2 regions of the Autumnicola patrickiae genome follow, and region 1 is predicted to be linked to the other one. Evidence: riboswitches for the same ligand, from Rfam matches in the RefSeq annotation. Region 1 holds a riboswitch; the other holds the start of a gene.
The links. A riboswitch is a leader RNA that binds a small molecule or an ion and turns the genes downstream of it on or off. The one in region 1 is predicted to bind thiamine pyrophosphate.
Positions count from the first base shown of each region.

Region 1 (11,825 bases):
CTCCAATAAAAGTTCCAGTTGCTGAGTAATAATTTCTTCAGAAGTCCAGTGGCAGGCTTCGAATTTTATATCATTCTGAATCGTATTTGCCGTGTTTACCGCCAGCCCATAACATCCCAGATTTTCAAAAGTTTTAATATCAGCCAGCAATCCCGCGCCTCCTGAAGGGTCGAATCCGGCAATGCTTAAAACAAATGGTCTGTTATTGGTAAACATTTCTGTACTTATTATAAATTTCAGTAAAAGCCTGATCTTTGTTTTCAGACAGCCATATAGCTCCCAATACTGCTACTCCCGCATATCCCAGTTCTTTTGCTCTCGAAATCTTATCTGCTTCAATTCCGCCTAAAGCGATGACTTTTCCGGAAATATTCTCCACATTAAAAGCCTGTCCTTCATATCCTTCTTTTGAAACAGAAGTAAACACCGGACTCAAAAAAACATAGTCAAAGTTGGAAGCTCCAGATTTTACTTCTTCGGGATCATGAAAGGATGAACTGACTGTAAAACCTCGTGATTGAATACTCTCGACATACTGAGATAAATCCTCTTCTTTGCTTCTGAAATTTTCCTTTAAATGAATTCCTTTAACCGGTAAAATTTCAGCTAAATGATGATGTTGATGAAGTACCATCTTCTGAAGGTATTTTTCTTCAAAATCTGATAACCATAGCTTCAGTTCTTCTTCGGCCATTCCGGGTTTGCGAACGTGCAAAAGGGGCAGCTCATTCTCAAAAAAACGAATGAGCTGTTCCTTTTCCGCAGTTTGATTTTCTTCCGAAGTAAAAAGAATGAACATCTGAATTTGCTTTACAGGTAAACTTCGCTTCCTTTCTCCTTAAATTCTTCCGATTTTTTCCTCATTCCTTCCTCGATGGCTTCCTGCGTATCCATTCCGTTTTCTTCTGCGAATTTCCGAACGTCCTGCGTAATTTTCATAGAGCAGAAATTAGGTCCGCACATAGAACAAAAATGGGCTACTTTGGCATTTTCAGAAGGTAAAGTCTCGTCGTGATAAGATCTTGCGGTATCAGGATCAAGCGCCAAATTAAACTGATCTTCCCATCTGAATTCGAATCGGGCTTTGCTTAAAGCATCATCCCTGTGCTGTGCGCCGGGATGGCCTTTCGCCAAATCTGCAGCATGGGCAGCGATTTTATAAGTGATCACTCCTTCTTTTACATCGTCTCTATTTGGAAGCCCTAAATGCTCTTTTGGCGTCACATAACATAGCATCGCACATCCAAACCAACCGATCATTGCGGCACCAATCCCACTGGTAATGTGGTCGTAACCGGGCGCGATATCTGTGGTCAATGGTCCTAAAGTGTAAAAAGGAGCTTCTCCACATACCTCAAGTTGCTTGTCCATGTTTTCCTTGATCATGTGCATTGGGATATGGCCGGGGCCTTCAATAATGCACTGCACATCATGTTTCCAGGCGATCTTGGTAAGTTCTCCCAGAGTTTCAAGTTCAGCGAATTGTGCATAATCATTAGCATCGGCTATACTTCCGGGACGTAGGCCATCTCCAAGGGAGAAAGAAACGTCATAGGCTTTCATGATCTCGCAGATTTCCTCAAAATGTGTGTACAGGAAGCTTTCTTGATGATGCGCCAAACACCATTTTGCCATAATTGAACCGCCACGGGACACCAGCCCTGTTACCCTTTTTGCGGTGTGTGGAACATACGCTAAACGGACTCCGGCGTGAATGGTGAAATAATCCACTCCCTGCTCTGCCTGCTCTATAAGCGTATCGCGGAAAATTTCCCAGGTAAGATCTTCGGCTTTCCCGTTAACTTTTTCCAGCGCCTGGTAAATAGGCACGGTCCCTATGGGCACCGGAGAATTTCTAAGGATCCATTCCCGGGTTTCGTGGATGTTTTTTCCGGTAGAAAGATCCATTATCGTATCTGCTCCCCAGCGGCATGCCCAAACGGCTTTTTCCACTTCTTCTTCAATCGAAGAGGTAACCGCGGAATTACCGATGTTAGCATTTATCTTCACGAGAAAGTTCCGCCCAATGATCATAGGTTCATTTTCCGGATGGTTAATGTTGGAAGGAATAATGGCTCTTCCGCGGGCAACTTCATCCCGCACAAATTCCGGAGTAATTATTTTCGGAATACTGGCACCAAAATTTTGCCCTGGATGTTGTTCGGAGATTTGTTTGATCTCTTCCAGTTTCTGATTTTCCCGGATGGCAATGTATTCCATTTCAGGAGTGATAATTCCTTTCCGGGCGTAGTGCATTTGGGTGACGTTATGTCCCGGCTTTGATTTAAGAGGCTTTCGGTTTGTTTTAAACCGAAGTTCATCCAGTTTCTCATTTTCCTCCCTTTCGCGCCCGTAAGCTGAAGAAAGCCCGGAGAGTTGCTCTACATCTTCGCGGGCGGCAATCCAGCTGTTACGGATAGGCATCAGCCCTTTTCGAACATCGATGTCTACCGTTGGATCTGTATAGGGACCACTGGTGTCATAGACCAAGACCGGATCGTTTTTCTCTACTTTTCCGTTGAATTTATCCACTGTGTCGTCGAGGGATATCTTTCGCATCGGCACTTTTATGTCCGGGTGAATTTTTCCGCTTACATAGATTTTTTCGGAGTTGGGAAAAGGTGCGCGGCTAATGGTTTGCTGCTTTGGAGTCTGGTCCTTTTTCATAATTACTTCTGTTTAGTGGTATGTTGTTTTGCTTCCGGAAATGCTCCCGAAGCACATTTATCCTCCCTGGGTAGCCCTTATAATGAGTACATTTTCACCTTCGGCTAATTCACGTTTGGTCCAGTCGCTTTTAGAAATAATCTGATTGTTGATAGCCACAGCAATCCCTTTTTCAGAAATAGCTAGTTGCGTCAGGAGATCCTGAAGATTGGATGGTGAATTAAAAGTGTGGGCAGTGTTGTTTACGTTTACAGTTATCATTTTTTGATATTTAATAGCTGTAAACTGCAGGGGGATTCCCTAAAGAAAAAGTAAATACAAACCATAATTCCTCCAAAAACGGAATTATAATAGAAAATATGTAAATAACACTTTTCCCTTCGCGGGTATTAACCGGATCAGGTTCAAAGGGTTTTATCTCAGCCGATTGCTACCAATCAGCACCCCTAAAGTTTACGTTTTCAAATGTAACGGAAATTTTTATTGATAATCAAATGTCTTTCAATTTCTTTTTTGAAATCTTTTCAAAAATCACCTTTTTAAAGGAAGAAAAAAGACCGGACTGGCAGGAATAAAGCGCCCGGCAGGGCAGAAAATCTGTATTTGTAAATCTCGGACTCCTACCCTGCCAAAAGCAGGTTGTCAAAACGAATTACATTCTCTGTTCCTTTTTTCCGTAGATAACTGCTTATAATCTGGTGGGTATGGAAAGTTGATTCCTGTAGTTTGAGAAAAGGCTCGTAATCTTCAAAGTTTTCTATTTGCACATCAGCGTCCACAAATCCGTAGCCGTAATATCGGCCTTCTTTAACCAGAACAAAAGCCTGCTCATCTTTATGCCTTCCCTTCTCTTTGATCACATACGTCTCTCTTTCATTTTGAAGAGAAGTAATAGCAGCCTCAACTTTTGCATTGTAATTCTCAACAGATTCTGATCCCTCACAAATACCTTCACAATTCTTGATGCGATAGTGAGAACATTGGCTAACATTGGATTGTAGTGTGCAATATTTTGGACATAAATTAAAAGTCTCGCAAAGCTTTTCGAGCATTTCCTGAGCCAGGGCACGATTATAAAAAGTGGCTGCAGAATCCTGTATCTGCTTCGTTCTTCCTATCGCAAGTTGAATTATTCCACGCTGATTTCTATAACTGATAATCTGGTAAGTATAAGTTGGACGCTTTTGAGCGCGGTTAAACTTTGGATATTTCTTCCGGATATAATCAGATTCCAGGAGGAGTGCCAGCAGTTCGTTTCCGGTAGTTTCAAAATCTATATAAGAGGTCTCCTGCCCCAGTTGATATTCTTTGGTTTTCTTATCATAAAAATGTGACCAAACTCTTTTTTTGATATTTTTCGCTTTCCCGGCGTAGATAATCGCATGATTTTTATCCTTAAACAGGTAAATACCGGGAGTCTCCGGCAGCTCATCAATTTGCTCTGCAGAAATATGCGGCGGTAAAGTGGCGTGCTTGGAATGCGGGTGTAAAAAAGAAGATAACACCTCACCGTCTTCATCCAGATCGAGCAGTCTCTGAAACAAAATCACAGTAGCATCGGTATCGCCTTCAGCTCTGTGCCTGTTGGTAAGCGGAATATTAATCGAGCTGCACAATTTGCCCAAACTGTAGGAAAAAAGTCCGGGTATGAGTTTTCGGGATAAGCGAACGGTACAAAGTTTCTTCCTGGAGTAGTTTCTTCCGAGCGCTTTAAATTCGTTCCGAAGCACGTTGTAGTCGAAATTTACATTATGAGCCACAAAAACAGCATCTTTCGTGAAATCATCAATAATATCTGCTACTTCATGAAATTTTGGAGCATCCTCCAGCAGCCCGTTATCAATACCCGTCAGCGAGGTAACATAGCCGGGAATAAGCATTTCAGGATTTACAAGCGTAGTGTATTTATCCAAAATTTCAGATCCCTGCAACAGCACAATACAAATTTCGGTAAGGCGATTACCACTTATACCACCGCCGGTGGTCTCAACATCTATTACAGCAAATTTTTTATCTTTCATCAAGACAAATATACAAATTTTAGGAATATTTCCTACAATTGGAATATTTCCAATATTTTAAAGAAATATAACATCTACGAAATTGTCAATTTTGAAGGTGAAGCTGAAAAGTGTATGCTGAAATTTGCCAATTTTCGACCTCCTTTTTAGAATCCGTCTAAAAACTTCAGAAAAGCGGAAATATTTAGTTGCTAATTCATTCAGAAAGTAACATTTGTTCCTTTTTATCAGCTTTTCTGACCATTTCTGAAGAAAAAATGCTTCACAAAAGCTAAAAAAGATTGAGAATTGCCATTTTCAAGGCTTCAACTCCAGAATTCTCCGGAAGAAGAAACACTTCAGATGCTGCTTACCCTTCAGTTTTAAAGTCAGGATCAAATTTGCCAATTCTCGATACATTCTCTGTAATTGGCAGCTTTAGACCTCATATTTCACACTAATTCCGAAGTTACTCAGAGCCTATTTCCAAAATACATTTTATAACTTTACAGAAAAGCTAAAAATGCAATTACACCTTTATCAAATAGACGCTTTTACAGACGAACTTTTCTCCGGAAATCCCGCCTGTGTCGTTCCCTTATCTGAATGGCCATCTGACGATTTACTACTGAAAATAGCCAGGGAAAATGCAGTTGCAGAAACGGCTTTTTTTGTAGACAACGGACTAAAAATTCACCTGCGTTGGTTTACTCCTGAAGCTGAAATTGACCTTTGCGGCCACGCCACCCTTGCCACCGCACATGCCCTTAAGGAAATTCGTCACTACTCCAGAAATACTATTCTTTTCGAAACAAAAAGCGGAGAACTTGAAGTGGAAACCGGAAACTCTGAATATACCCTCAATTTCCCTTCCCGTAAACCATCCGCTACTCCTTTACCTTCGTTGTTGCAGGAATCGATTAACATCCAGCCACAGGAGGTATTGAAAGCCAGGGATTTTGTCCTAGTTTATCCTTCTGAAGAAGACATTAGAAATATCGAAATTGACCGGTTAAAATTTGATAAACTGGAGTTGGGCTTAGGCGGAGTAATTTTTACTGCACCGGGTAAAAAATGTGATTTTGTTTCGAGGTTTTTTACTCCGGGCGCTTCGGTTTTTGAAGATCCTGTAACAGGATCTGCGCATTGTTCCCTAATTCCCTATTGGAGCGAAAAACTCAATAAAATAGAAATGAATGCTAATCAAATTTCTAAACGTGGAGGTAAACTCTTCTGCAAAAACAATGGTGACCGGGTAGCTATTAGCGGTAATGCGCGAACTTACTCCATTGGGAAACTTTGGACGGAGTAACATTAATTAAAGTCAAATTCCTTTGAGCAAAGAATCCACTTCGGCTTCATCTTGTATCTTATTTTAATACCATAATGCCGATAATTGCCATTTAAAATGGTAACCTCATAGGGATATATCTAAATATTCAGAATATATGCTCTGGAGACTTGTGCAATAAGCTTTTTTTCTAAATAGTTGAGCATTTTATTCAGCAATTGATTTACCTGTTTTTTGAATTTTAACGATGTAAAAAGACATTAAAACTTATCTTAGCCGCCATGATTTTCAGTCCTAATTTCCATTACCAAAATTTTTTTCTGGTCTGTTTTATCACCAGTTTTTTAATGTTAAATCCTCTTGAAGGAAATGCTCAGCTTATTCCCGGAACCCAAACTGCAGAAGAGGAAGCCGCTGAGCCGGAATTGCCGGCAGACCCACTTGGCAGGCGCACTCCACGCGGAACCGTTAGTGGTTTTATAAGTGCAGTTTCTGAGCAGGATTATTCCAGGGCCAGTGAGTATCTTAATCTGGAGCAAATTCCCGGTGAGCAGGAAGAAGAACGGCTGGCACAAACCCTTCAGGGATTGCTGGATCGTCGTGGCAACATCCTCCCCTATTCCTGGATTAGTGATGAGATCGAAGGTAGCGAAGATGAGGGATTGCCGCCAGATGTAGACCAGGTAGGAACAGTAACAATTGGGGACGAAGAAATAAATTTATATGTAGAAGCCATTGAAGGACCTGAAGGTGGCCCCATCTGGTTATTTGCTTCTGAAACAATTAAGACCATTGCAGATGTTACTGTAGAAGATACATTACATCTGGAACGATATATGCCTGCTTTTTTACACGATAACCTTTGGGGAGGAATTCCCATTGGGCAATGGATTATAGCTATACTTCTGGCTATTCTGTCTTACCTGGTCGCATGGAGTATTGTTTTTACAATCCGGTTTATTATTCGTTTAAGCTGGAAAAAAGCAAGAACAGAACCTACCTCGCACATCATTAAAGCCTTTGCACTCCCTATTCGGCTTTATCTTGCAGTACTTCTTTTTGTATCCATTTCTCAGCAAATAGGAATATCAATTATCCTAAGACAGAAGTTTAGCGGGATAACACTTATTATTGGATTACTTGCTTTTTTAATCCTGCTGTGGAGCCTTACCGAACTTATAGGTTCATTTAGTAAGCGCCAGCTGAGTCATCGCGGTAGTGTTTCCGGCGTTTCGGTTGTACTATTCCTGCAGCGAACAGCAAAAGTTGCTATTGTAATCTTCGGGATAATTGCCGTTTTAGGATTTGTTGGAGTAGATGTCACCACAGGATTGGCTGCCCTGGGAATTGGTGGTATTGCGTTGGCACTGGGTGCGCAAAAAACCATCGAAAATTTTGTTGGAAGTGTCACGGTGATTGCAGATCAGCCGGTAAGGGTAGGTGATTTTTGTAAAGTAGGAGATACCGTTGGAACTGTAGAAAAAATAGGAATGCGCTCCACCCGCATACGCACATTGGCCAGAACAGTAGTGACCATACCTAACGGACAATTTTCTTCTGAAAATATCGAAAATTATGCGCATCGCGATCAATTCTGGTTTCAGACGGTTTTAAGTTTAAGATATGAAACCACTCCGGACCAGATTAGGTATCTTCTCGTAGAGTTACGCGCTGTGCTTTATGCGCATCCCCTGGTGTCTCCAGAACCGGCACGGGTTAGGTTTATAGAACTGGGAGCAGATTCTATAAACCTGGAGGTGTTCTCTTATATTACAGTAAAAACTTTTGATGAATTTCTTGAAGTAAGGGAAGATTTACTTTTGCAACTTATGGATGTTGTTGAACAAAGTGGTACCGGCTTTGCGTTTCCTTCCCAAACCATTTATTTTGCCAAAGATCAGGGTCTGTCTCAGGAAAAATCAAGAACTGCAGAAGAGAAAGTTAAAAAATGGAAAGAAAATGGTGAACTTCAAATTCCGAAGTTTGACCCAGAAAGGATCAAAGACCTTAAAGATCAAACTCCATATCCTCCACAAGGTTCCACAACAGCCAAAGACCACGGTACAGGGAAAATTCCGGGTCTTTAAATTGTCGAAAATTGCCATTTCTGATATACCTTTAAATCTATCTGATTTTAAGCACTTCCGAATAAAAACAAAGAGTATATTTGTAAATTTTTATATGCTTTTATTAATATGACTTTCCCCGAAATAGCGGCCGTTTTTTTTGGCTTCCTGGCACTTGTGCCAACTATCGCTTCCCTTACAACATACGATCAGTGGTGGATTAGAGGCTTTGATTTTCCAAGGTTGCAGATTAGCGTTCTTATACTTGCGGTTCTAATCTATTGCTTGTCTATATATTCCTTTGAAGATACGTGGCAGATCATCCTCACCGTCTTATTGGTTGTTAGTTTTATCTACCAGGCGATAAAAATTTTTCCATACACCATATTTGCCAAAAAACAGGTGATGAAGTCCATACCAAATGACGAAAAAAACCTGATTTCTATCCTTGTTAGCAATGTCCTTACAAGTAACAAAAAATATAATCTCCTTATTTCCGAAATTCACAATTTGGAACCAGATATCGTCCTCACCCTGGAGACAGACCAAATTTGGGAAAAAGAGCTGGAGATCATAGAAAAAGATTACCCGCACACTGTTAAAATTCCGCAGGATAACCTCTACGGAATGCATCTTTATTCAAAACTGGAACTTGTAGATATTAAAGTTAAATATATTATTTCTGAAGAAATTCCTTCTATCCATGGATGGGTGCGGTTAAGAAGCGGAAAAAAGGTAAAAATTCATTGTTTGCACCCCAAGCCTCCAAGTCCTTCTGAAGACGCTAATTCTACAAACCGCGATGCAGAACTATTGCTGGTGGGTAAAGAAGTGAAAGAAAATGATGAAACCACTTTAGTTTTTGGTGATCTTAACGATGTAGCCTGGTCCAGGACTACAAGACTTTTCCAGAACCTAAGCGGATTGCTGGATCCACGTATAGGAAGGGGATTTTTCAATACCTTCCACACTGGTTATCCTATTTTTCGCTGGCCCTTGGATCACGTTTTTCACACCTCAGATTTCTCGCTAATCACTATAAAAAGATTAAAAAGTATAGGATCTGACCATTTTCCAATCTTTATTCGGCTTAATTATGAATCTTACGTAGAAAATATCCAGGAAAAACCTGAAAGGGCAGATGAGGAGGAACAGGAATGGGCAGAGGAAAAAATCGAAAAAGCAAATCCCATGGTACGGAACTTATAATCTTTTCCTGAAAATTTTCAGAAAAAGAACACTTTACAATCAGAAGTTTTCAGTCGAAATTTGCAAAAATTTGATACCTTTAAGGAGCTAACTTCAGCTTAAAAATGTCTGAAAAGAAAATTTTTTCCTTATCCAGCCTAAGCAGGTCCATTGAAAAGGTGATCCATACCCAATGCAACAAAATTGTCTGGATAAAAGCTGAAATTGTAAAACTCAATCACTATCCCAAAAGTGGCCACTGCTACCCCACGCTGGTAGAGAAAAAAAACGGAAAAGTAATCGCAGAAATGCGCGGCAATATCTGGGCTTCCCACTTTGAAACGATAAACACCAAATTTAAATCTGTTTTGAGGGAAGAACTTAAAAACGATATGACGGTGGTCATCCAGGGTTCTGTAACATATCATCCTATTCACGGACTCGCCCTAAACATCATCGACATAGATCCTGAATATACTTTGGGAGAACTTGCAAGGGAAAAAGCGGAGACTATTGCCAGACTCAAAGCCGAAAATATTTTTGCTGAAAACAAAAAGCTAAACCTTCCTGTACTTCCAAAAACTATAGCGGTAATCTCTGTACAAACCAGTAAAGGCTATCAGGATTTCCTGGATGTGATCGATAAAAATCCGTGGAAGTATAAGTTTCATCATCTTCTTTTTCCGGCTATTCTACAGGGGGAACGCTCCACAAAAATGATCCTCGAGCAACTGGATAATATTCAGAAATATCAGAACGTATTTGATGCTGTAGCGATTATCCGCGGTGGCGGTGGCGAAATAGGACTCAGTTCTTTCGACAATTACCTTCTGGCAAAAAGAATCGCCACTTTCCCCCTGCCGGTCTTAACGGGAATAGGCCATGCAACTAATGAAACCGTGAGCGAACTGGTAAGCTTTCAAAGCTTTATCACGCCCACCAAAATTGCGGAATTCCTCCTTCAGAAGTATCATGATTTTGCGATGCCGTTAAAAGAGGCTGAGCAGAAAATTCAGAATCACACAAACTGGTTATTCAAAGATCAAAAGAACAATCTTAAAGAGACGGCGAGGCTGTTTTCTTCCTTTACACAACGCTCATTGGATCGTTCCAAAGCAGAATTGAACCAATATGTTTTTCAGCTTAAAAACTTTTCCAGGGGAACAATTGAGGAACAGAAAATGAATCTTCTTCAAACGCAAAAATCGATTCTCTCCCTTGCTCAAAAACCAATTAAAGAAGAGCAAAAGAACCTGAAATTCACGCAGGAGAAAATCGGCATGCTCTCTCCGGAAAATATTCTGAAAAGAGGTTTCAGCATCACGCGCCAAAACGGAAAAATTATTCGAAATACTGAAGAACTTGATCCTGAAGTTTTACTGGAAACGCAGTTATATTCCGGTACAATTGACAGCCGAATCGAAAAAATAAATAAAAATCCCGATAATGACTGAAGATATAGATTACACCAGTGCAAATGCCGAATTGCAGGAAATCGTCTCTGAAATGGAAAATTCAGAAATTAGTATAGACGAACTGGACATTAAAATAAAACGTGCTTCAGAACTTCTAAAAATATGTAAGGACAAGCTCTTTAAAACAGAAAAAAGCGTTCAGGAGGTGCTGGAAGAGATAAAAAATTATTCTATTGGTGACGCGAAATAATCTTTTAAATTTGCCCACCTTCAGAAATTAAAGATGAATTCTAACGAGTTAAGAACGGTTACCGTTACACGATATATCACTCCTCTGCGTGAAGGCGGCTCCTTACCTGCACTGGCCGAAGCTGACGATGATTTTAAATATGTGCTGAAATTTAAAGGCGCGGGACACGGGGTAAAAGCACTTATTGCCGAACTGCTGGGAGGTGAAATTGCCAGGGCGCTAGGTTTTAAAGTGCCCGAGTTGGTATTTGCAAATTTACACGAAGCTTTTGGAAGAACTGAAGGAGACGAAGAAATTCAGGATCTTCTAAAAGCAAGTCAGGGATTAAATCTTGCACTGCATTTTCTTTCCGGAGCCATAAATTTTGATCCGGTAGTCACCAAAGTAGATCCTTTGCTCGCCTCCAAAATTGTATGGCTGGATGCTTTTATCACCAACGTAGACCGCAGCTACCGGAATACAAATATGCTCATCTGGCACAAGGAATTATGGCTTATTGATCACGGTGCCTCCTTCTATTTCCACCATTCCTGGACAAATATGGAGAAGAGCGCAAAGACTCCATTTAACCTGATTAAAGATCATGTTTTATTGCCCGAGGCGTCAAAACTAAAGGAAGTGGACGAAGAGTGTAAAGTCATTCTTACTGAAGAAAAAATTAGAAATATTGTAAATCTTATTCCGGCGGAATGGCTCGAATGGGAAGGAGCAGAAGAAAGTCCTGAAGAGATAAAAGAAACTTACGCCCGGTTTTTATTGATAAGGCTGGAAAATTCAGAAATATTGATAAAAGAAGCAAAAAATGCAAGATAGGCACTTATATGAATATGCTGTAATCAGGGTCTTGCCGAAGGTGGAAAGGGAGGAATTTCTGAATGTGGGCATTATCTTCTTTTGTAAAAGAGAGAAATTTCTGAAGGTGATCTATAAACTTGATGAAGCCCGTTT
Region 1 is NZ_JAVRHM010000011.1:65,008-76,832, reverse strand. It holds gene RM549_RS10820 (hydroxymethylpyrimidine/phosphomethylpyrimidine kinase) at 1-216, opposite strand, end outside; gene RM549_RS10815 (thiamine phosphate synthase) at 203-799, opposite strand; gene thiC (phosphomethylpyrimidine synthase ThiC) at 811-2,667, opposite strand; gene thiS (sulfur carrier protein ThiS) at 2,725-2,928, opposite strand; TPP riboswitch at 3,026-3,125, opposite strand; gene RM549_RS10800 (exonuclease domain-containing protein) at 3,288-4,688, opposite strand; gene RM549_RS10795 (PhzF family phenazine biosynthesis protein) at 5,191-5,979, shown strand; gene RM549_RS10790 (mechanosensitive ion channel family protein) at 6,306-8,045, shown strand; gene RM549_RS10785 (endonuclease/exonuclease/phosphatase family protein) at 8,154-9,233, shown strand; gene xseA (exodeoxyribonuclease VII large subunit) at 9,338-10,666, shown strand; gene xseB (exodeoxyribonuclease VII small subunit) at 10,659-10,877, shown strand; gene RM549_RS10770 (HipA family kinase) at 10,911-11,690, shown strand; gene RM549_RS10765 (DUF3037 domain-containing protein) at 11,680-11,825, shown strand, end outside.

Region 2 (11,825 bases), on a different contig from region 1:
GAAGAGCACCGCGCAAATATTGATAACCTTCGAAACCTGTATGTTACGTTACCTTCAGAAAACCAAATTCCGCTTAGGGAGATTGCAGAGGTCAGTTACCAGCCCGGACCAATGCAAATAAGTCGCGATAATACCAACAGAAGAATAAATGTTGGGGTAAACATCAGGAACCGTGATGTCAAATCTGTGGTAGAGGATATCCAGAAAAAATTGGATGCGGAATTTGATCTGCCGACGGGATATTTCATCAGGTACGGGGGAGCTTTTGAAAACCTGGAAAGAGCGAGTAGCCGGTTGCAGGTGGTAGTACCAATTGCACTATTACTTATCTTCATCCTTATCTATTTTGCATTAAAATCATTTAAGCAGACTACAATGATCTATGTGGCTATTCCGTTGGCAGCTCTTGGCGGAGTTTATGCGTTGTGGTTGCGGGATATGCCTTTCAGCATTTCTGCGGGGGTTGGATTTATCGTCTTATTTGGAGTAGCTGTGCTTAACGGACTCGTTTTGATTAGCGGATTAAATGAGCTGAAAGAAGAAGGAGTCACCAATTTGGAGGAACGTATAAGCCGCGGTACACGCAGACGAATTCGCCCAATCCTGCTGACTGCGCTTACGGATGTTTTGGGCTTTTTACCAATGGCCATATCTTCATCGGCAGGGGCCGAGGTGCAAAGGCCGCTGGCAACAGTAGTAATTGGAGGTTTAATAACTTCAACTTTTCTAACGCTGTTTATTTTACCCATCCTTTACAAAATGGTGGAAGAACGTTCAACCGGAAGAAACTTTATTGGAAAACCTGTGATTGCTACTGTAGTCCTGGCTGTGCTTTGCCTGTTTCCACGTAATATTACAGCACAGGAAATGGATGAGTTACCAATCTTAACAATGTCTCAAGCAGAAGAGCTTGCCATTAAAAATTTTCCGCTGTTAATGTACAGGAAGCTGGAAATTGAACAGCAGGAAGTATTGCGGAAATCGGCCTGGGATTTTGGAAACACACAAATATTTACTGCCGGGGAAGAAATTGCAAATCGCCGCGGAGTCTATACCAGAATTGGAATTCAGCAGCAGGGAATTGATGTGTTAGGAATAGCACCAAAACTCCGGGTACAAAATGAGCAGATTTCCTTAGCAGAAAAAGCCTTTGAATTATCAGAACTGCAGGTAGCGCGGGAAGTGAAATCTGCCTGGATTGATGCTTTTGTGGCAAAAAGGGAATATACATTGTTTTCAGAACTTGATTCGATTTATCAAAGATTTGAAAATGCTGTTTCCATACGTTATGAGGTAGAGGCAATTTCCAGGTTGGAAATGATCACCGCCAGAAGCGAAGTGAACCAGATAATAATAAAAACTGAACAGGCGTATACAGATTATTTAACCGCTCTTGAAAGACTGAATCTTTGGCTGGGACAGGAAGAATATTACACAGTTACAGAGGATTTAGACCCTGCGTTTTTTACTGAAGAAGAAATTTTAGCAGAAAACCTTCAGGAGCATCCGGTGCTGGAAGTTTTCCGGCAAGACGTAGAAGTTGCTGAAGCAGAACACAAGGCCGCCAGAGCAGCTTTACTTCCGAAGTTAAATCTTCAGTATGGATTTCAGGAAATAAACGGCAACAGCGGATTTTACAGTTATCAGGCGGGATTGTCCATTCCGTTTCTTTCGGGAGAAACTTATGGAAATGCGCAGGCTGCGAAAATAGAAGCAGAAATAGCAGAGCGCACTTCAGATTTTGAAAAACAAAAACTGGAGTCCGATTTTTCCCAGGCACTCAAAAATTATCAGAAGTGGCAGGCTTCCTGGAATTTTTACAAAGAAGAAGCTTTACCCGTGGCCGCCGAACAGCGGGAAGGTTCACTACTTGCTTTTAACGAAGGAGCAATAGCATATTTGGCATTTATCGATATCCTGGACAATGTTGTACAGGTGGAGATAAACGCCCTGGATTCCCTTCAGCAGTATTTGGAAGCTTATGCAAAGCTTCAATTTTTTCTTAACGATTAACATTACTAAAATGACAATAAAATCAATAACATCTATTTTTTTACTGGCTTTTCTAACTTTCTCCAGTCTTATTTCATGTAAAGATTCTTCCGAAGAAAGTGAAATACATTCAGATGAACATACAGAAGAAGAAGAAGGAGGGCACGCCGAGATGGAGGAGGCGATGCTTTCCCAGCAACAGTTCGATGCTTTGGGAATGAAGATAGATACACTGCAGGAGCGAAATATGGCTGGTTTTGTGGAAGCGAATGGGCAGCTGGAAGTGCCACCTCAAAATGAAGCTTCGGTTACCACTGTAGTTGGAGCAAATGTGATAGACATCGAAATTATTGAAGGAGACGAGGTGGAAAAAGGGCAAATATTGGCCTATATTTCTCATCCGGATATTATTCAGATTCAAACAGATTTTCTCAACGCATCAAATCAGCTAAAATTTCAGGAAAAGGAATTCAACAGGCAGAAAAAATTGTATGACGCCGGAGTAGGTTCCGGAGAAACTTTTCAGAGAGCAGAAGCTGAACTTCAGAATGCCAGAGGCAGAGTACAGGGATTAAAATCACAGTTACAGCTACTGAACTTAAGTTCCGAAAATATCCAGGAAGGAAATATTAATCAGCGCATAGCTATTAAAAGTCCTATTAAAGGTGCCGTGCAGGAGATAAATGTAAAAACGGGCCAATTTGTAGAAGCACAAACCACGATGTTCGAAATAGTTAATACAGAAGATGTTCATGCCGATCTTATGGTTTTTGAAAGGGATATTTCTAAGATAAAAGTTGGACAGAAGGTTATCCTGACGGTGGAATCTTTGGGAGGAATGGAACTTAATGCGGAAATTATATCAATTAGTAAATCTTTTGACAGGGAAAGAAAAGCAGTTCATGTACACGCTGAAATCAACAACAGACCAGAAAACCTTATTCCCGGCATGTATGTTCGTGGAAGAATTTTAGTAGAAGAATCTTCCACCACCGCACTTCCTGAAGATGCTATTGGCCGGGATGGTGAAAATCAGTTTGCTTTTAGGGCCGAAAGGGAAGGGGATGCCTGGAGTTTCCAGCCGGTGAAGATCACTACCGGGACAAGTAGCGGAGGCTGGGTTGCTGTTAACTTTTTATCGGAAGTGGAGCCGGGTACCATGTTCGCATATAATAATGCCTATTATTTACTGGCTGAAATGCAAAAAGGTGAAGGTGGCCATAGTCACTAAGAAATCAGCGTATCCTGAAGAATGAAAGATCAACAAAGGGAAAAGAATCTTAAAAAGGGAAGAAACGTCCAGACCTTCAATATTATTTATGATAGTATCGAGGTTGGAGTTTCTTTGGTGGCAGGCTTTTCTTCAGGAAGTTCGGCCTTAATTGGGTGGGGATTGGACAGTGTTGTGGAAGTTATTTCCGGCAGCACTCTCTGGTGGCGGCTCAATGGTGAACTTAAGGATATAAGTGAGGAAAAGGTGAAGAAGAGGGAAAGAATAACTCTTTTTGTAATTGCTCTTTCTTTTCTTTTGATCAGTATTTTCATTACATACGATTCTGTTTTAAAATTAATCAATAAAGAAACTCCTGACTGGAGTACTTTGGGGTTAACTATTTTGCTGGTTTCCCTTGTCGTAAACCCCTTCCTGATCTGGTACAAATACAAATACGGCAAGAGGCTTAACAGCAAGGAATTGATTGCAGACTCCAAAGATACTTTTGTTTGCCTGTACCAAACAATTGCCGTTTTGGGAGGGATCCTGGCAGTGCATTTTCTTGATTGGTGGTGGGCAGATCCCGCCGCTGCTCTTTTGATCGTACCTTATGCCTTAAAAGAAGGTTGGGAAGCTTATAACAATGGAAAAAAAGTAAAAGCGCAATAAATTGTAGTCCAAGGCCTGGTGCTTAATTTGGCAATTTTCGATCTACAGATTTAATTTTTATAGAGTTTACTCTATTTCCTTTGTTTCTTCATCATTTGGCAGAAGTCGGAAATTTTCGATTTTTTTCCCTTTTAAATGGGACTGGTATTTTTCAAGAAGGGGTTGTTCCAATTTGAATTCCCTGTATTCGTCAGGATTCATTATTGGAATTCCTTTTACCATAGGATAAATCCTGTTGCAGCTTTTGCAAGTTAGGAAGCCTTCAAGAATATTTTCTTCAACATCCTTGGTAATTATGGTTAGCTTTAAATCCTTTTTATCAAAAGGACAGCATAATTTATTAATTGTCGCTATTTTCATTTTTTATACGCTTTAATTCTGATAAATATTCTCTGGTTGCCTGTTTAGGATTTTCGGAACTCATAATTCCCGAAACCACTGCAACACCTTCAAACTCTAAACTCTCTAATTCTTTAATATTTTGATACTGAATTCCTCCCGCAAGAAAGATGGGCATAGAGGTGATTTCTCTCGCTTTTTTTATTGTCTCAAAAGAAACTAATTCACAGCTATTACTGGTCTGAGACGGAAATATGGAACAGAAGGAAATATAATCCAGATTATTCTCGTGAGCCCATTTAATTACAGAAAGATCATTATTACAAGTCACTCCAAACATACAATCTGCCTTCAATTCATCTTTTATTTCGCTGAAATTTTCAGGAATTACATCAAAATGTATCCCATCTGCACGGGTGGACTTTTTCAGGTGCCAGTTGTTATTCAAAAAAACCGGTACATTTCTGGAATGGCATAAATCGCAGATCTCGTTTTCCAGTTCTACCTTATTTACGGATGGAGGGAAATTATCCCAGATCTGGACTACTGCTATTTCTTCTTCGAGGACTTCATTTAATTTCTTGAACAATTCATTCCTGTTCATGGAAGGATCCAGAACAAGATAAAGTCCGCCTCTTATTTTGGTAATTTTCGTCATTTCCAGCCTGCGTTAAATGCTTCAAAAAATGCTTTCCAATATGGATCTTCAGAAGGATAGGGAAGTTCTTCATTCACTCCATTTTTCATTATTTTTACACCTTCTTCCTTTTCAGTAATTTCCCCAACCACTGTGCAGGCGATTTTTTGATTTTGCAACCTTGCCATAACATCATGTTCACTTCCTTTTTTACAGGTAATTATCATAGAACCCGCACCAATACTAAAACGGGGATCTATAAAAAATAAATCACAGATCTGCTTTTGTACATGGCCTATTGGCAATAATTCATCATAAACCTGTGCTCCACTACCAGAGGCCTTAGTTAATTCATAAATTGCTCCTAAAACTCCACCCTCGGTCACATCGTGCATGGCTGTAACATCAGTATGCCGAATTTCTGTACCTGCCGCCGCCAAAGCATCTTTTAAAGATGATGTTTGATAAAAATTTCCGCAGGCTTCCTCATACACTTCTTTTCCAAGCTTCTTTTTAATAATTTCAGGAAAGCTCATAGCGAGAATAGAAGTAGAGGATAAAGCACATTTTTTGGTTACCAGGATCACATCTGTTGGTTTGGCATTACTCGAAACTAAAATATCCTTTTTTGGAGCTACAGTAGAAAAAGTACCTCCGCCCGATATTGTGGAATTTTGACCTTCGACAAAACCAGTATGTCCGCCAGTAATTGCTACACCTATGTCTTTACAATATTTATGGATATACTGCCAATAGGTTTTAAAGTCTTCCCTAGAAAAAGTTGCCGGCAGGTTCAGCACCATCTGGCCATACATGGGTGAAAATCCTGTAGTGGCCATATCGTTAGCCATTAGGTGTACAGATAACCAGGCAGATTCTTGCAAACCAAGTGAAGGAATTAGGGAGAGCGGATCGCTGGTGGATGCAAGAGCGAGTCCGTTGGGAAGATCTACAACAGATACATCCACCCCAAAAGCCGGACCAATACTCACTTCCTGTCTTGAACGTCCACAGTTATTAAAAATAATTTCTTCAAAAGTTTCATTTTGAATTTTTCCCAGTTCCTTACTCATTATTCCACATCTTTAAATTGCACATATAAGCCAAAGAAATCTCCATAAGGAATTCCCCACTGTTGTACAGGAAACCATTTTGGGAGGCCTGTACATGACCATTCTATAGTATATTCCCTACCTTTTAGTGCTTCATTAATAATAGCAGTTAGTTTTGCTGGTGTATAGAAAGTTGCAGTAAGGTAAAAAGGATTTTTTCCAAAAATTTCCTGAATCCTTCTCCGGACCACCTTAGGAGAATTTCTGTTCATCATCCCCATGGCTATTCCATATTTTCCGACTCTTGCTGCTTCACGAATTACTTTTACGGGATCTTTATAATATTCAAAGGTTGTAATAAAAGCCAGCGAGTCGAAAGTATTGTCTTTAAAAGGCATATGATGAGAATCTGCCATCACCAAATCTCCGTCGAAAAGGTTTACTGCCTGGGAAAGCATTAGTGGAGAAATATCGCCTCCTGTGGCTTCAATACCTATTTCTTTCCACCATCTGGTGAAGCGGGTAGTTCCACATCCAAATTCCAGTAAAGTTTTTACGCGGGTGTCCTGGGAAACAAGTTGTTCCATTACCTTTTTTTGCCAGACTTCGGCACGTTTATATCTTCCTTCATACCATTGCTCATAAGTATCAGTATGCTCCCGGTTAAAAAACCATTCCGGTCTTTCCTGCCAGTTCTGATGTGATTTGGGAAGCAGTTGAAAGTTGCTTTTCTCTATTTCCATTTTAGTTTATTTAAATAAAAAACTCCATTCTATGACTGGATTACCAGATAGAATGGAGTTTAAAATGGAAATATTTTAAAGCTGCATCCCTACGTTGGCATTATCCATATCAGGTAGCGGGTATTATCTCAGCCTTATGAGGCACCCCGTGCATTTAATGCAAAGTTAAGATTAATCTATTGGAATGTCTTTTTATTTAAGTAGTTTTTTAAAAGATGTGACGGGATCAAGGTAATAGTTAATGGCTATTCATAGAGTGCGGATCAAGTAAAATTATACACCTTCATCGGAAGCAAGACTATTAAGTATATGGAACATCATAGTATTATTGGATTTTATGGATTCTTTCTGTGTCAGTATCTCACTTTCAGATTGAATAAACTTTCCGGCTGTTAATTCTTCTTTCCCGTTTCGAAGCATTTCCCGAAGACTTTCTTCTGTGACTTCAAAATGAAATTGCAGGCCAAGAACATTTCTGTTATACAAAAAAGCCTGATTATTACATGCTTCAGAAAAAGCAAGGTTTTTAGCTCCTTCCGGAAGTTCAAAAGTATCTCCGTGCCAATGGAAGACCTTCATTTTTTCGTTCATTCCACTAAAAACAGGTTCTTTTTTTCCTTCTTCTGTTAGTGAAATGTTGAACCAGCCTATTTCCTTCTCAGGATTTTTATACACTCTGGCACCAAGAACATCAGCGATTAACTGAGATCCCAGGCAGATTCCCAACACAGTTTTGTTTTGCCGTATAGCTTCTTTAATTGCTGCCTTTTCTGCTTTGAGCCAGGAATAGTTTTCGTCATCAAAAATACTCATTGGTCCGCCCATGATGATTAGCCAGTCGTAATCTTCAGGAGCTGGTAAGTTTTCATCTTCAAAGAACCTGGTGTAATTTATACGGTGACCATTTTGAATACACCAATCTTTGATACACCCTAAATCTTCAAAATCTGCATGCTGAAAGCAATGGATTTTCAGGAATTTTTTATCTGTCATGCCCATATTTTTTTCCGGTAGAGCGTTTTTTCTGAAAGCTAATTTGTAAATTAAATGATATTTGCTTCTATAAAGCTAATTAAAAGACTCAATATTATGACCACGAGAAGAGATTTCATATACAAAACAATACTTACTTCGGCTGCGACTGTCGCTGCACCTGCCACAGTTTTTGCTTCCGGATCAGGAGTTACTTCTCCGCTAAAAAAAAATGTTTTACGCGAAAAATTTAAGCCAAAGATGAACTTCGGAATGGGTGGAGTAGGGGCCGGTAATGGTTTTCATGTAAATTCTGATGAAGAGATAAGGGAGACGATGGAGGCTGCCTGGAATAACGGCGTAAGACATTTTGATACATCTCCCTGGTATGGTTTAGGAATTAGCGAAAGACGAATGGGAAGTTTTCTTTTCAACAAAAACAGAGAAGATTATCTTTTGTCCAGCAAAATTGGACGTATTCTAAAACCTGCTCCAGATTTTGACAAGAATCCAGGGATATGGAAAGGAAAGCTCAATTTTGATTACGAATACGATTATTCGGCTGAAGGGGTGCGCAAATCTGTTGAAGATAGTCTGCACCGTATGGGAATTTCTTCGCTGGACATCGTTTATATACATGATCTTTCTCCAGATAATGGCCACATGAAGGAAGACTGGGTAAAATATTTTGAAGTAGCCCAAAAAGGAGCAATGCCAGAACTTACCAGGATGAGAGAAGAAGGTCTTATTAAAGGCTGGGGTCTTGGCGTAAACACTATAGAACCCATTCTTAAAGCTATTGAAGTCTCCGACCCCGACATTTTTCTCTCAGCTACCCAATATTCTCTAATGGAACATGAAGATGCTTTAAACAGACTTTTTCCTGTTTGTGAAAAAGAAAATATTTCTCTGGTCATAGGAGCACCCTTAAATGCAGGTTTTCTTGCCGGCAAAGATCGGTACAATTACAGTGAAGGAATACCTGATGGTTTTCTGGAGAAGAGGGAGAAAATGAATAATATCGCACAAAATCATAACGTGGATTTACGAAGTGCAGCTTTACAATTTTCAGCTGCACCTGAGGTTGTTGCTTCTGTAATTCCCGGAGCAAGTAAACCTCATCAATCTTCTGCCAACGCAAAGTCTATGAGCGAAACCATTCCGGCTGATTTCTGGAAGGAATTAAAATCAGAAAATTTAATCGAACAAAATGCCCCGGAGCCGCAAGCATCTTAATTGAATGGTTTTTAAACCGAATGAAATATACTGAAAAATAGATTCTTATTAATTATAGTATATGATTCTTTCTTCAAAGGATGTCCATTGGTTAAAAACGGGATAGGGTTTGGGTAAATCTTTGTCTTCAGCAATACGGAATTGAATTTTATCTTTATCGAAAGGGTTCCTGATAAAAATGCTCAATGTTTTTAATTCTAGGCAATCGGAGCACTCTTCAAGAAGGATATTCCTTGCGGAAAGATTAATGAACTCCAATTTGTAAACATTGGATTCCGTGTCTTTTGAAACTTTATATTCCCTTCCGGTTATTTCCCATTCATGCGATGCATTTTCCGGTTCTTCGGCATACTGCGCCCATAATCGAATACCTGATTCACTTTCTTCAGAAAAGTAAATATGGACCCGCCCACGAGGGAAAGCATTCTCAGGAACTGATTTTGTAAAAGTTCTGTTCCTGAAATTTTCCCTGAAATGGTTAGCTTCTTCAGTGGTAACTGGTTCAAAATCTGGTTGTGAATCCTCTTCCTTATCACAGGATAAAGTACTAAAGAGAATTAACAGTATAATAAAAGCTTTACAATTCGACATATAATGATTTTCGTTTTAGATGCATTAACAATAAAATGGTTGCGTTCCCTATATATAAATTTCAATGATTTATTATAAAAATCGTAGAAATATAACCAATAAGGATTTTTCATTTTCCATAAGTTTTTTTCGAAATTATATGAAAAATCCACTACAATGTTATATTTGTATTAAAGTGTATCTTTCACATTTATTCTAATTTCTAGAATTTGGCAGGACAATTGAATTAAAATCAGTAGAACTAAACAAAACAAACTTTATGAAACTACTTAAACTATCTTTTGCTTTAATTTTCATTTTCTGTGGATTTACAGCGAATGCACAAGAACATCAATATGACAATCCCTTGGCCCTGCAAAGGGCAGATCCTTTTGTTACCAAAGCTGAAGATGGTACGTATTACTTCATTGCTACAGTACCTGAATATGACCGTATCGAAATACGCCGTTCTGAAACTATAAATGGTATTAAAGAAGCAGACCCGGTGGTGGTATGGCGTAAACACGAGGAGGGGCCTATGAGTGAACATATTTGGGCTCCTGAATTACATAGAATTGATGGAAAATGGTATATCTATTTTGCAGCCAGTGAGGCCGATGACAAATGGAAATTGCGTATGTATGCTTTATCTAATCCGTCTGGAGACCCTACAAAAGGGGAGTGGACTGAGGAAGGACAAATAGAAAGCAACAGGGACATTTTTGCTTTGGATGCCACCACTTTTGAACATGAGGGCCAGCGTTACCACATCTGGACCGACAGAGCTTCAGATGAAGTAACAAATACAGGACTTTTTATTGCAGAAATGACTAGTCCAACTACCCTAGCCGAAAAACAGGTAGTCATTACACAACCAGAATATGATTGGGAAATTCAGGGGCACAGAGTAAATGAAGGTCCTGCAGTACTTATCCGGAATGGAAAAATTTTCGTTACGTTTTCTGCCAGCGCAACAGATCACAACTATAACATAGGGTTATTATGGGCCAATCAAGATGCCGACCTTCTTGATCCTGCTTCATGGAATAAATTACCTGAACCTGTATTTTTTACTAACGAAGAGCTGAAAAGATACGGACCTGGTCATAACAGCTTTACAGTGGCTGAAGATGGTGTGACAGTTGTAATGATTTATCACGCCCGTGACTATAAAGAAATTGATGGTGAGCCCCTATACGATCCAAATCGAAACACACATGCCAGGGTAATTAAATTTACCGAAGATGGAATGCCTTATTTTGGTCAGGAATTGAGAGATAATGAGATGGCAAATAAAGAACTGATAAAGAAATAACAATTAGTAAGTTTTTTATTCATTTCGTGATTTAAAAGATTTAGGGAAGATCAGGAAATACATTTAAATGGGCAGAGGAATTAAAATCCCCTGCCTTTTTATTTCACAGAATTCTTATTTAGGAGCTTTTGGAATTTTAAAAAAGAAAAGAATAAAGTCCAGAAGAATAAAAGTTTCCTGTTATTCGTTAATTAGTCCAATAATTGACAAAATTCAGCAAAGACTTTTAAAATCTCCAATACCAGAAAATATTCAGTAAGTTTTAATATGCAACCTGTAGTTGCATTAAAACCCTGCTGTGATCATACTGCGCAGAATTGGGAATATTGTCCTGATAATTGTTAATCACTCCTACCAGTGACAATTTTACATCATACATATTAGCGAAAACCATACTTATTACCGGAACGTAAGAATTAAGATCATTGTTGGGGATTGTAGTGTCACTATTCAGGTATTCATGTCTGAAACTTAATTCCAGCGCCCGTATTCTGGGTTTATTAATATAATAGCGTAGCTGGTAAAGTGAATAAATGCCTTCCATTTTGTACATATTTAAATCTGGATGTTCTTCCAAAGAAGATCTATAAGCTAAAAAGTTGGTTCCTTTTTTGTACTCTACATTCATATCAAAATCAAGCCTGTTGCTTACAGAATATCTTAGCTGTGCATCTAAACCAAATGCATATCCTCTTTGTTTATTATAATTTGCTGTTCCTCCGTTTATACCTAATTTCAATACAGAAAAAGGATAATATTCGATTCGCAGCGTATAATTTTTGGAGCTGTCACTATCCATCAATTGATTTTTATTGTTTCCGTTATAAACTGTAAAATAATAGTACAAAGGAACTTCTACCGGGGCTAATGAACCAAAGAATGCAGCTCCCAATTGGAAACTTTGCCAGCCATTGCGGCCAAACAGGCTGTATTGATTTGACCAGGCGTAGGAGTTATTCAGTTGAAAAGGATGAAGGTCCTCCAGTCCAAAGAATGGTCTAAATTGGCCGAATCTAAGATTTAAGTATGGGTTGTAAGAATAGTTAATGAAGGCATTTTCCAGCACTTTTTCAGAAACATTAGGATG
Region 2 is NZ_JAVRHM010000017.1:80,001-91,825, forward strand. It holds gene RM549_RS14345 (CusA/CzcA family heavy metal efflux RND transporter) at 1-2,013, shown strand, start outside; gene RM549_RS14350 (efflux RND transporter periplasmic adaptor subunit) at 2,024-3,223, shown strand; gene RM549_RS14355 (cation diffusion facilitator family transporter) at 3,245-3,874, shown strand; gene RM549_RS14360 (Trm112 family protein) at 3,941-4,234, opposite strand; gene RM549_RS14365 (thiamine phosphate synthase) at 4,215-4,871, opposite strand; gene RM549_RS14370 (AIR synthase family protein) at 4,868-5,923, opposite strand; gene RM549_RS14375 (class I SAM-dependent methyltransferase) at 5,923-6,645, opposite strand; TPP riboswitch at 6,715-6,804, opposite strand; gene RM549_RS14380 (type 1 glutamine amidotransferase) at 6,919-7,638, opposite strand; gene RM549_RS14385 (aldo/keto reductase) at 7,735-8,853, shown strand; gene RM549_RS14390 (hypothetical protein) at 8,902-9,444, opposite strand; gene RM549_RS14395 (glycoside hydrolase family 43 protein) at 9,704-10,738, shown strand; gene RM549_RS14400 (porin) at 11,001-11,825, opposite strand, start outside.
Region 2: it holds a riboswitch for thiamine pyrophosphate, as region 1 does, so the genes downstream of both, RM549_RS14375 (class I SAM-dependent methyltransferase) here and thiS (sulfur carrier protein ThiS) in region 1, are expected to answer to the same signal.